Regions from separate parts of the Tolumonas lignilytica genome, predicted to be linked through region 3. Evidence: riboswitches for the same ligand, from Rfam matches in the RefSeq annotation. Region 3 holds a riboswitch; each other region holds the start of a gene.
What was found. Region 3 has a riboswitch for cyclic di-GMP ahead of H027_RS0106840 (glycoside hydrolase family 68 protein). Riboswitches for the same ligand answer to the same signal wherever they lie in the genome.
Positions count from the first base shown of each region.

Region 1: another riboswitch for cyclic di-GMP. It lies ahead of H027_RS0106105 (bifunctional diguanylate cyclase/phosphodiesterase); the one in region 3 lies ahead of H027_RS0106840 (glycoside hydrolase family 68 protein).
Region 2: another riboswitch for cyclic di-GMP. It lies ahead of H027_RS17870 (Ig-like domain-containing protein); the one in region 3 lies ahead of H027_RS0106840 (glycoside hydrolase family 68 protein).

Region 1 is NZ_AZUK01000001.1:1,275,847-1,280,136, forward strand. It holds gene norR (nitric oxide reductase transcriptional regulator NorR) at 1-1,491, shown strand, start outside; cyclic di-GMP riboswitch class I at 1,577-1,669, shown strand; gene H027_RS0106105 (bifunctional diguanylate cyclase/phosphodiesterase) at 1,780-4,290, shown strand, end outside.
Region 2 is NZ_AZUK01000001.1:2,810,299-2,814,588, reverse strand. It holds gene H027_RS0113120 (hypothetical protein) at 1-123, shown strand, start outside; gene H027_RS17870 (Ig-like domain-containing protein) at 209-2,515, opposite strand; cyclic di-GMP riboswitch class I at 2,580-2,664, opposite strand; gene H027_RS18445 (metal-dependent hydrolase) at 3,086-3,616, opposite strand; gene H027_RS0113105 (hypothetical protein) at 3,730-3,945, opposite strand; gene H027_RS0113100 (DUF4382 domain-containing protein) at 4,183-4,290, shown strand, end outside.
Region 3 is NZ_AZUK01000001.1:1,447,649-1,451,938, forward strand. It holds gene uvrA (excinuclease ABC subunit UvrA) at 1-565, opposite strand, end outside; gene ssb (single-stranded DNA-binding protein) at 762-1,346, shown strand; cyclic di-GMP riboswitch class I at 1,724-1,808, shown strand; gene H027_RS0106840 (glycoside hydrolase family 68 protein) at 2,046-3,620, shown strand; gene H027_RS0106845 (glycoside hydrolase family 32 protein) at 3,719-4,290, shown strand, end outside.

The DNA.
Region 1 (4,290 bases), 170 kb from region 3:
TTTCAGCGTCTGGTTCAAGCCATCTGTGATGTTTTACCCTGCGATGCCGTCGCCTTGATGCAATTAAACGAAGGGGAGCTCGTTCCGGTCGCAGCAATGGGTCTGGCTCCCGAGCTGATTGGTCAACGCTTTTTGCCCGCAGAGCACCCTCGCCTGCAAGCCATCTTACAAGAGCGGGATCCTATTCGTTTTCCGGCCGATGCCGAATTACCCGATCCCTTTGATGGCTGGCTGGCCATTGATCGTGAGCGTAATGCCGATGTCCATTCCTGCATGGGCTGCAGTCTATATGTCGATCGACAATTGGTCGGCGTCTTAACCTTAGATGCACTGGCCCCCGGACGGTTTGACGATGTCGATGACATGACTGTGGCCGCTTTCGCTGCTCTCGCCGCCGCCACCTTGCGGAATGTCGCGCTGATACGTGCATTGGAGCACAGCCGTGCCCAGCAACAAGAGTTGGCGCAGGAACTCGTTCGTGATGCCCGCCGCCGAGAAGGAGAACTGATCGGTAACAGTGCACAGATCCGGAAATTGCGCGAAGAGATCGATATGGTCGCCAATACCGATCTGGCCGTCCTCATTACCGGTGAAACAGGCACCGGAAAAGAATTAGTCGCCCGGACATTACACGCCCATTCTCGCCGTAGTGAACAGGCGCTGGTGCATGTCAATTGCGCGGCATTGCCCGAGCAGATCGCAGAAAGTGAACTGTTCGGACACGTCAAAGGGGCATTCACCGGCGCCACCAGCCATCGGGCCGGTAAATTTGAACTGGCAGATGGCGGCACGCTGTTTCTGGATGAAATCGGTGAATTACCGCTCAGTCTGCAGGCAAAATTATTACGCGCCTTACAGCAAGGGGAAATTCAGCGGGTCGGCTCCGATAAACTACTGCGAGTTAATGTCCGGTTAATCGCAGCAACCAACCGAGATCTGGAATTGGAAGTGGCCGCAGGCCGATTCCGTAGTGACTTGTATCATCGCCTCAAAGTCTACCCGATCGCTGTGCCACCTCTGCGTGACCATAAAACGGATCTCGATACACTGAGCAGCTATTTTCTGGATCAAGCCAGAAGCCGCCTGGGGTTACAACAAATAGGGATACATCCACAAGCATTACAAGCGATGCAATCTTATGACTGGCCTGGAAATGTACGCGAACTTGAACATATGCTGATGCGGGCCAGTCTCAAGGCCACCCGGCATAAAGCAGGTCGCCCCTTGATTCTGGCCGATCATTTGGACCTGCCAGTCTCAACTATCTCAGTTCAAGCGGAACAAGATATTAAGGCAACCGACATACTCACGTTGCCTTCCGAACAGGGGCTGCGTGAAAGCATTGATCGCTTCCAGAAAGCATTAATTATTAAGGCACTAGAGGCCAATGATGGCAATTGGTCAGCGACGGCTCGAGAATTGAAAACGGATCGAGCCAATCTCAACCGACTCGCACTTCGACTTGGAATAAAACAGGGATCTTCTTCATAAAAAAATGAAGCAGAAAATGCCAGTCTCGTTTTAGTCTTATTGTTGCATTGGATAATCGGGCTGAGGCTGTTACACTCTGTTAAAAATATGAAAAAGGCAAACTGTACCGAAAGGGCAGGACGCAAAGCTTCCGGTCTAACATCAGTCTCGTACTGATCACGATAGCGGAGTTGCCAGATCCTCATGTGTATAAATTGAATTTATACACCTTGACCCGCTAGTTTCGGAGTCAAATGGCAACATTTGTGTGACTGTTCATGGGTATTCTTATCTGAATGGAGTCTCGTGTTGCTGTCGATTAAACATATCAAGCTTTCCACCCGAACAGCACTGCTATTTGGCGGCGGTCTTTTGATGATCCTCGGACTAAGCATCTCGCTGACTTGGTATTTTTTCCTGCGTGAAATCAATTCGTTAGAACTACAAGAAACTATTCAGACCAATCAACAGGCCCAGCAGACCATTCAGATTAAACTGAACGAGCTGGCAAAGCGCAGTTGTGATTGGGCTTTTTGGGATGAAACATTCAACCTCCTGACTCGTGGCGATCCCGGTTATCACGCCCGAAATCTCAATCCGGATTCCCTCAATAATAACGATGTTACCTTGATGGCCTTTTTCAATTTAAAAGGCGAGTATATTGATGGCGCGCAACTCAACGCTAAACACGATAAGAGCGAACCGCTTTCCGCACAAATTCTCCAGCAACTCTTATCCCCTCAAGGGATCGGGCAGCAATTTAATCAGTTACGCAGCCAACTTCATCCGGCACTAAAACCTTATGCGGGGATCATTTCACTCCAGGGCGCTCCTTTCCTGATTTCACTGGCTCCTGTTACTGCGGGCAATATGGAGACCGAAGTGGGTGGCTGGATGATTTGGGCACAACATATCCGTGAATTTTTCCCGGAACGTTACAAGTCGGTGCTGATGAATGATACGGCCTTGTTAGATATCAATCCAAACCAGCTTCCCCACCCTGTTTATGCAGATTTAATTACTGAGAAGCAGTCGTTTAGCCATCTGTTAACTGACGATACCATCTCGGTATTCAGCGTATTAAAAGATATCAATCAGCAACCTTCTGCAGTCATCAAGATCACCGCACCACGCGATTTTTATCAAAGCAGCAAAGAAGCATTACTGATACTGGCTTTTTCATGCCTTCTGGGCGGTGCGTTGATCAGCATGCTGTTTTTCAGCGAGTTGCGCCGCAGTCTGGGCACTCGCTTACATTTACTGGAAGACGGGCTAAAACGCTTACTACAAAATGATTTTTCCCAACCTCTCAATGTCGATGATAACCAAGATGAAATCGCTTTAGTGGGCAAAGTAGTCAATAAATTACTGGCAACCAAATTACAAACCAATGATGCATTGGAAGAGGTAGAGAATAAGTTCTATGCCGTCTACGAAAATGCTAATCAACCAATGCTGATCATTCATGACAAGCGCGTGTTAAGTGCTAATCAGGCTGCGGCTAATATGCTGGGTTATGACAGCATGGGGGATTTAATTGGTCGCCCACTCGAACAGTTATTGCATGACTCAGATAAGTCAGGTTCAGGCGATACGCTTTTTTATAAACGCCTCGCAGACAAAGAATACAATTTTGAATGGGATATCGTCGGACATCTAGGTTGGCTCGTGCCCTGTGAACTCGACATTACACCGATTGAGCATCGCCAACATCAAGCACTGCTGGTGTGTATGAATGATATCTCCGAACGCCGCCTGCACGAGAACAAGATCCGACGACTGGTCTTTAATGATAGCCTGACCGGTTTGTATAACCGCTATGCGCTGATACAACGGATGCAACCGACATTAAAACAGCTCAACGATCAACAACGGTTTGCCTTGTTATATATTAATTTGGATCGCTTCCGCGCAATCAACGATACCTTTGGACATGATATCGGGGACGGCGTCATTAAAGCCGTTGCGTTGCGCTTGGGTATGGAGAGTGATCCGCTCGGTACAAATACCTTAGCCCGGATTGCAGGCGATGAGTTTGTATTGTTCATACCGCAGATCAGCTCCGCCTACCAACCCGTTCGGTTAAGCCATGAGATTCAACGGCTATTGTTACACCCGCTGATCATTGATGGCGTGTCATTAGAGGTTTCCACCACGATCAGCGTTATCATCGGTGGCAAAGAATACGGCTCGGTTGAAGATGTTTTACGCTGTGCTGACTTTGCAATGAGCAAAGCCAAAAAACAAAACAAACGACTGCAAGTCTTCAGTCATCGAATGTATGAGGAAGCACTTGAGACACTGGCTATTCAACGAGACCTGCCATCGGCTATTCGCAATGCTCAGATTACGGCGGTTTTTCAACCCATCGTATCTTGTGTGAGTGGAGATATCGTCGGTTTTGAGGCACTGGCCCGTTGGCAGCATGATGAATTAGGCTCCATTTCACCCGCTCGCTTCATTCCTATGGCAGAAGAAAGCAATTTAATCGTGGAATTGGGCGAGCAAATATTGACCCAAGCCTGCCGATTTATCCGACATTTTAATTTAATGCGTAAAGAACAGGGACAACCCTTACTATCCGTTCATGTCAATTTCTCGGCACATCACTTTTCCAGTTCAACATTATTGAGCCATCTGGTCAGTACACTGGAAGCGACCAAACTCCACCCCCGGCATTTAGTCATTGAAATCACAGAAAGTATGTTGATTGAACGCCCGGCTCAATCAGTTAAACAAATGGAGCAGATCAAACAGCTTGGTGTCAATTTGGCCTTAGATGATTTTGGTACCGGTTATTCAGCACTCAATACACTCTGC
Region 2 (4,290 bases), 1.4 Mb from region 3:
GTAATCTTCAAAGATACCGCCACAGCGACTGCGACAGATATCTTCGGAGGTGATGTGACCCCGTCTCAAGTTCAAGCAACTTGCCCACTGTGTACATGCGCAGCAGCAGGTACTTGTAACTAATCAGATAATCCTGTACTTCGATCTGGTTCAGGAATAAAAAAACAGGCTCTATAAAGAGCCTGTTTTTCCTCCGCAAATCTTACGGCTATTTTTTGCCTTTCGTACTCGTGGTTGTCGTACTGCTGCCTACGGTTACTGTTACGGTGGCACTGGCTGTCTTGATCCCATCAGAAATCTGGTAGCTGAAGCTATCTGTTCCTGCATACCGTCTCACGGGCACATACTGAATGGTGCCATTACTATTGATGGTTGCTGTGCCATGAGCCGGAGTGGTGACCGAAACAACTTTCAGCGCTTGACCATCTGGGTCGTAATCGTTGCTCAATACTGCGATAGTAACGGCCGTGCTATCTGCTGTTGTAGCAGTATCAGCCACAGCAACCGGAGCTGTATCGGCAGCCGCACTGACGACATAGGTTACAGTTGCACTGGCATCATACCCTGTTACTGTCGCATTGCTTGCCGTCAAATTGATGTTGTAATACCCATCAGCAGTGCCGGTTGGTGATGTTACACTTAATGTCGTACTGGCACTTTGGCCGGGAGCCAAAGTCAGCGCGGTCTGAGCAAAACTGGCAGTCCAGCCTGTCGGAGCTTGTGCCTGCAGATTGAACTGAGAGCTGCTGCAGCTGCTGTTATCGCTGTTGGTCAGCGTCATGGTATAGCTAACAGGCGTACCAGGTGCTACCCACGCGCTTTGTACCGGAGTCAGCGCAATGGCAGGCTTAGCATGCTGGCAAGTTTGCGGGCCTAACTCGACAGTGACACTGGCTTGTGTTCCATTGGTCCAGTCAGTTGTGATGGTGACGCCCGCATTGCTATCTACATAGGTCATGCCACTCGCCAGTGCATGATCACTCCAGTCGTAATAACCGATACTGTTGCTGTTTGGAGTCATGTCCAACAGATAGCTGGTTCGGCTATCGCCATCCACCCCGGTGCGAACTACGACACCATTGAGCACATTCGTGTTACCGGCCAGAAAACTGTCGCTGCCGATAGCTTGGCGATATTCAATGTAATACCATTTTGGTAACCCACTGGTTGGATCAACCCCCATAGGGATTCTTAATGCTTTAACTCCACCGTCGTTTACTTCATACGGTGTTAATGTATAGGTGCCGCTTGCACTGACCGTGGTGATTGCGGGTGATGAACCATAACCTAACCAGCCTAACTGTAATTTCTGGAATGGTGCCATATGACCGGCAACATAGTTGCCCATGATATCGTCACGATCACCGTATTCGATAGACTGACAGGAAGTACCCAGTGTGGTCGCGCCACACTCCAGCGCATGGGAATGTTGCAGCCCGAAGTTGTGACCCATTTCATGACCGATGGTGGAAACCTGCATGGAGCCGTTGATCCAGCTTTGAGAAGGCGAACCGCCAACTGTCCCCATGCCAGTCCAGCCACACGCACTGGTATTCGGGAAAATATAAATCTTGTGCTGGTAAGCAGACAGATTGGCTCCCGCATTGGTAGCTGCTGCATCGGCCTGTTGCGCAATAGTGGTGGTATCACAATTGGTACTGTCTACCGCAACCGTAAACCAGCCCAGCACATCACCACTTAGCCATGTCTGCTGATAAGAGTCTTCAAGAAAATAGTTGCTGACATTGGTAAAGACCATGCTGCGTGCCTGATCGACAGTCCATGGCTGATTAGTCGGGGCATCCTGAAAATTGACCAGCATGACTAAGGTTTTTTGCTCACCAAACGTGTTGGGCTGAACCGTTACCCCGCTCGTTGTGGTTGAACTGGTGCTACCATTCAGTGCTTCCATTTGCAGAGCACTCTGATCCAACACCAGATTATTATCGATCTGAATCCCTTTCACGCGGGCATGACCACCACTTTGCAGTGCAGGCTCATCACCGGTGAAGTGTAATTCCAACTGCTCACCTGCCGTTGTATTCAAAAAATGGCGCAGTTTGTGGCTGCCATCAGGATAATCTTCATAAGCAACCAACAATTGACCTTCATGGGTTCGCAGTTGTTCTAATTGTGCCTGGACGCTGTTTGGCATACCCAAAGCAGCCTGAGCTGGTAAAGCCGCCTGCACAACCGTCGCAGGGTTGTCTGCCAGCAATTTAAGCATGAGATCTTTACGTTGTGCGACCAGCGATTGTATTTCATTGAGCAGATTGGCTTGCTCATTTTCATCAGCTTGACGATAGCGCGCCATCAACTGAGCAAGTTCTGTGGTTTGTTGTCTTAATTGAGAGGGATAGACCGCTGAAGCCGCTTGTGTTGCCGGTTCAGCCATTACTGGCGTAGGCGTATAAGCTCCGCCTAGCCCGCCGAGTGCCGTCAGCAACAATGCAAACCGGCGAACACGAGCAGACAAGCCAAAACCAGCCGCTTTGGAAGCGCATAGAGATATCATTTTGGGTACCCTCAAGTAAAAAAACCTCGAAAGCGCCCAAAACGCAGCGTTTTTTACGCGCTCCTTCGGTAACCCAGCCATCCACTGTAGATGCAGTGGACCTGTGGCTTTGCGTGCACCCGGTTACCCGGGGCTTGCTATTTCGGGAGTGCTTTCGATGGTAACTGAATCGAAAAATTCGACCCCACGCTTACATACAGACTCATAGTGTATCTGCGACAGAATGAACTCGGTGAAACCAAGAGAATCACTGGATTCATCCCATGTAAACTTGCCGCAATACTAACAAGAAAACCGATCAAGACAAAGTGAAATTGATCATTTTTTAAACAAATCTTTACGTAAGCTAACACTTCCTCAGTGCTGTTTCCTGACTAAAATTCAAAGCGAAGAGGTAATAAATAAACAGATATTCATGACTTCAACCCGCGAATAGAACCTGGTTCGAGCTGAAAAACAAAATTTATTTTTTGTTTAAAATAAAATCATTTATATACAATGAGATAGATAAAAAAATTGATACATTCACAAACGAGAACCATGATTCATTTGTTTCTCCTTCATAATATCTTAAACAATCAGCGATATTCCCTTTAACAGCAGATGATAGGCTTCGGGTTCAAACTGGTGTAATCCTCTGGCTGCAATGCAAACAATCAGCAAATTAAAAACAACATATTCACCAAAACCAGCAACCGGAATTCGGATAGGATTAATACTGCATTTTTGTTTTAACGGCCAAAACAGCGTCACACCATTTTTTCCGATAAGCATGTCGCCAATGATATGACTGATATAACCAACACAGATGGCATTGCTATAACTTGGTTTCAGAGAAAAGGCCATGAAAGTAAAATGCAACACCGCCACCGCAAACAGGCTGTGTGTAACCGTACGGTGACCTAAGATTTTATGAAATGGTTTACTTAACATCGGCACTATTCGTCCGAAGGAGCTTTGGGGAGAATCGAGATCTGGCAACAGCGCGCCAATGAACCCCAAACAACACGCAACACACAGATTACCAACCAAACCCGGTACAAATTTATCGACCATCAAGACACTGAATACTGCAAATGCCTGATGCGTTTTTGCCATCATAACGGTTACAACTTAATTATGTGTTTATATACAGTTGTTTGATGGTAACATTGCGCAACTGTAACGTCAGCTACACATTCAGAATGTCTGACTGATTGGTTAATCTTTACACGCTATGAATTAGTTTTATTGTTTTGATCTGTGGCTACACTCACCTCTATTTCCTTGAAGACCACTTGATATAGAGCCCCAAACGTATCTGGATCAGAGCATCGCCCTGCTTCCGCTTCAAGACGCCGCAACGCATGCGTCGCATTTTCTGAGGTCTGAATGGAAATAAGGTAGTGAAGTGTGAGTTTGGCAATCTCCAGCTTATCTTGGTTAGACATAGCGAACTCCTAGATTGCGAAAGCTGTATAGCTATTAAAACTGTAGTCGTTTTAATCCAGAAAACATCCCTCGCCAGTCACGTTTCCGCATAAACTAGCTTCTGTTTTTTTATTGACGGAAAAAAAATTTACCAGCGTTAAAAATAGGCACGAATAAACAATAATAGTTCACATTCTCAATGATGATGGTTGTCTGATCTATAATTTGTATGTCTCACCCGACAAAAGGAATGATGTATGAAATATCTAATGAGTTCCGTAGCACTTTTCTTCTTGCTTCTGACTGGTTGTGGCGGCGGGGGCAGTGGTATGGACTCAACGTCCCAGATGAACTTGTCTGTCTCT
Region 3 (4,290 bases):
GATCCGAAAGGTCACAGACTTCGCCATCGATCCGGGCCCGGATATAACCTTGCGCCGCGAGGTTTTCCAGCAGTTGTTTGTGCTCACCCTTGCGGTTACGAACCACCGGCGCCAAGATCATCATCTTGCGATTTTCCGGTTCGGCCAGCACCCGATCCACCATCTGACTGATGGTTTGCGCCGCCAGCGGTAAATCGTGATCCGGACAACGGGGTTCACCCACTCGGGCGTACAACAGACGCAGATAATCATAAATCTCGGTGATCGTACCGACGGTAGAGCGGGGATTGTGCGACGTCGATTTCTGCTCGATGGAAATGGCTGGCGATAAGCCTTCGATATGATCCACATCGGGTTTTTCCATCAAACTTAAGAACTGACGGGCATAAGCAGACAGGGATTCGACGTAACGACGCTGCCCTTCGGCATACAGCGTATCGAATGCCAGCGAGGATTTACCCGATCCCGACAGGCCGGTGATCACGATCATCTTATCGCGAGGTAAGGTCAGATTGATATTTTTCAGGTTGTGGGTGCGTGCGCCCCGGATCTCGATCTTATCCATAGAGAGCCAACTGTGAACTGCATCAAAATCTCAGTATGGCACAGCTAGCACTGGATGGATAGCCAGTATTGCTGCAAATATGTTAATGTCTTCTGCCGCAACTATTTAACACCTGTCATAGCAACCGATCTGACTTTAACGGTGATTATTGCTAAGATAGCCAGTCAGAGAATATGCATTTTTTACGGAGCAGAACATGGCCAGAGGCGTGAATAAAGTCATTATCGTTGGCAATCTGGGGCAAGACCCGGAAGTGCGTTACATGCCGAATGGCAACGCAGTGGCCAACTTCACCGTTGCGACCAGCGAAAGCTGGAAGGATCAACAGGGCCAGCTGCAGGAACGTACTGAGTGGCATCGCATTGTGGTTTACCGCCGTCTGGCTGAGATCGCGGGTGAATATCTGCGTAAAGGTGCCAAAGTGTATCTGGAAGGTCGTCTGCAAACGCGTGAATGGGTCGATCAACAAAGCCAGCAAAAACGTTACACCACTGAAATCATTGTCAATGAAATGCAAATGCTGGATACCCGCAGCGGCGCGCCTGCTGGCGGCAACATGGGAGCACCGGCACAGCAACCACAACAAGGTAATTGGGGTCGCCCTGCCGCCGCCGCGCCACAGGGTAATGCGAATCCTGGTTACGGTGCACCGGCTGCACCACAAGGGGGTTATGCTCCTGCCCCGGCAGCACAGCAAGGGGGTTATGCTCCTGCCCCGGCAGCACAGCAACCAACCTATAACGAACCACCGATGGATTTCGACGACGATATTCCGTTCTGAAGTTAACCAGATACATTTATCGTAGAATATCATTCTTAAAGCCCAGTTTTTACTGGGTTTTTTTATTTCCAGGTTAAATAAAATCTGGCTTGTATCCCGCACATCACAAAACCACTTATCCGGCTGTCATACAGATCTTTTTTCCCCTTTTTCAAACAGATTCTAGCAGCGATCTATCTGCGAAAAACACAAATTTAAAATCACAAACACATAAATATGTCAATTTAATTACCAAGTAAACTTAAACTAAACCGATTTAGCTCACATATTTTTGTTTTCAAGTGATTCCTGTTGTGTTACTTTTTAATGAGAGATGGCAATTAACCGATTGTCATTCTCATTTGGTTAACTAACTCTCCTTCTGTGAGCGGTTACTTAACTGAAAAAGGCAAAACCATCGAAAGGTGGCGACGCAAAGTCTCCGGTCTAACGGAATTTTCCTACGATAGCGGGACCGCCAGTTTTGTATGCCGGCACGTTTCTTTTCGTGTCCGCGATTTGATTTTGTTTTTTCACTCTAGCCCGTGATGCCTTCAGGCATTGCGCAGCCTCGTATTGCCTTGTGCAAGCTGGCGGCGCTTTCTTGGATGCATCCGGTGCCGAGGGCAAAGTCGTTTCTGGATTTAACCGGCAAAACTGCGGATATCCATTGCATCTGGAAATGGTGGATGTTTACGAAAAACAATGGAGGTTAATACCATGAAAAACCATCGATACCTGTCGGTAATCCCCGTGCTGGGAATGGCCATGACTGTCGCAACAGCCGCAGTTGCCGCTCCTGTTCTACAGCCAGGTCCTGAGCCGACCACTCACTCGCAGCAGGCATATGCCCCAGAGGATAACTTCACGGCGAAGTGGACTCGTGCCGATGCGCGCCAGATCAAACGGATGTCCGATCCGACTGCTGGCTCGCGTGAAAACTCAATGCCAGAGGAATACACCATGCCAAGTATTCCTCAAGACTTCCCTGACATGTCGAACGATCAGGTCTGGGTGTGGGATTCCTGGCCGCTGACCGATGCCGATGGAAACCAATACAGCATTAACGGTCAGGAAGTTATTTTCTCCCTCGTGGCTGATCGGAAACTGGGTTTCGATGACCGCCATGTGTTCGCGAAGATCGGTTATTTCTACCGTCCGGCAGGCATTCCAGCGGATCAACGGCCGAAAAATGGGGGGTGGACCTATGGTGGTCTCGTCTTCGCCGATGGAGTCACCGGCAAGATCTTCGAGGATCAGTCATACAGCCATCAGACACAATGGTCTGGCTCTGCGCGCATTTTCCCTGGTGGCGAAGTTAAGCTGTTCTTCACCGATGTTGCGTTCTACCGTGATGCCAAGGGCAATGACATCAAGCCGTATGATCCACGGATCGCGCTCAGCGTGGGCCATATACATGCGAACAAGAACGGCGTGACATTTACCGGTTTCGATAAGGTTATTCCGCTCCTGAAGGCTGATGGTACTTACTACCAGACCGCCGAACAAAACCCATACTTCAACTTCCGCGACCCGTTTACCTTCACAGACCCGGCTCATCCGGGTGAGACCTATATGGTCTTCGAGGGGAATTCGGCCATGCCGCGTGCATCAGCCAAATGTACAGCAGATGATCTTGGCTATCAGGAGGGTGATACCTATGCAGAGACAGTTCCACAAGTAAATGCATCGGGGGCGACCTATCAACTCGGCAACATCGGTCTGGCGAAAGCCAAAAATGCCGATCTGACGGAGTGGGAGTTCCTGCCACCGATTCTCTCGGCGAACTGCGTGACCGATCAGACCGAACGTCCCGAGATCTACAAGAAAGATGGCAAGTATTATCTCTTTACCATCAGCCACAGCACCACCTATGCGGCCGGCATTACAGGCCCTGAAGGTGTATATGGTTTCGTGGGCAACGGGATCCGCAGCGATTACCAGCCAATGAACATGGGCTCCGGTCTGGTACTGGGCAATCCGTCAAACCTTAACTACTGGCCAGGCACTCCATATGATCCTGACTACAACCAGCCAGCCGGTCACTTCCAAGCATACTCTCACTACGTGATGCCTGGTGGTTTGGTGCAGTCGTTCATCGACACGGTGGGTGTTAAGGAAAACTTCCGTCGCGGCGGCACGCTGGCCCCTACGGTGAAGATCAATATCCATGGCGACTCATCGGACGTTGATCATTCCTATGGCGCCAACGGCGATGGTCTGGGTGGTTGGGCGGATATTCCGGCAAACATCAATGTGAACCCGAGCGGGGTCATTACCAAGCCGCTGAATTAACAGCGTCTCTGGTGATATCTCTCGCCTAGAGGGGCGATGCGGTAGTGCGACATGCCGCCGCATCCCCTCTCTTTTTTCATTTCTGAACACGGAGGATTATGAACCTCAATCTCATCGCCATGATTGCGACGCGTCGACGAGTCATCGCTTGTGCGCTGGTCGCTTTCGGCATCGCAGTAGCCGTCGTCAGAGCCGAACCAAGCACTGCATCCGATTCCGGACATTTACTCGCATCGCCAACCGAAGCATCCCCGTATTTACGTCCGCATGACTGGACCCCTTATCGACCCGCACTGCACCTCACCCCCGCCAAGCACTGGATGAACGATCCGCAGCGTCCGCTCCTGATCAACGGCGTCTGGCACTACTACTATCTCTATAACGCTGATTACCCCAACGGCAACGGCACCGAATGGTTCCATATGACCTCAATCGATCTTATTCATTGGCAGGAACACGGTGTCGCAATCGACAAATACAAAAATGGCCTCGGCGATATTGAGACCGGCAGTGCCGTGATTGACACCAAGAACACTGCCGGTTTCGGGGCGGGTGCGGTGATTGCAATCATGACCCAGCAGCACGAAGGCGTGCAGCGCCAGTCGCTCTTCATTTCGACCGACGGAGGCTATCGCTTTAAGGCATACGATGGTAACCCGGTCATGGACAA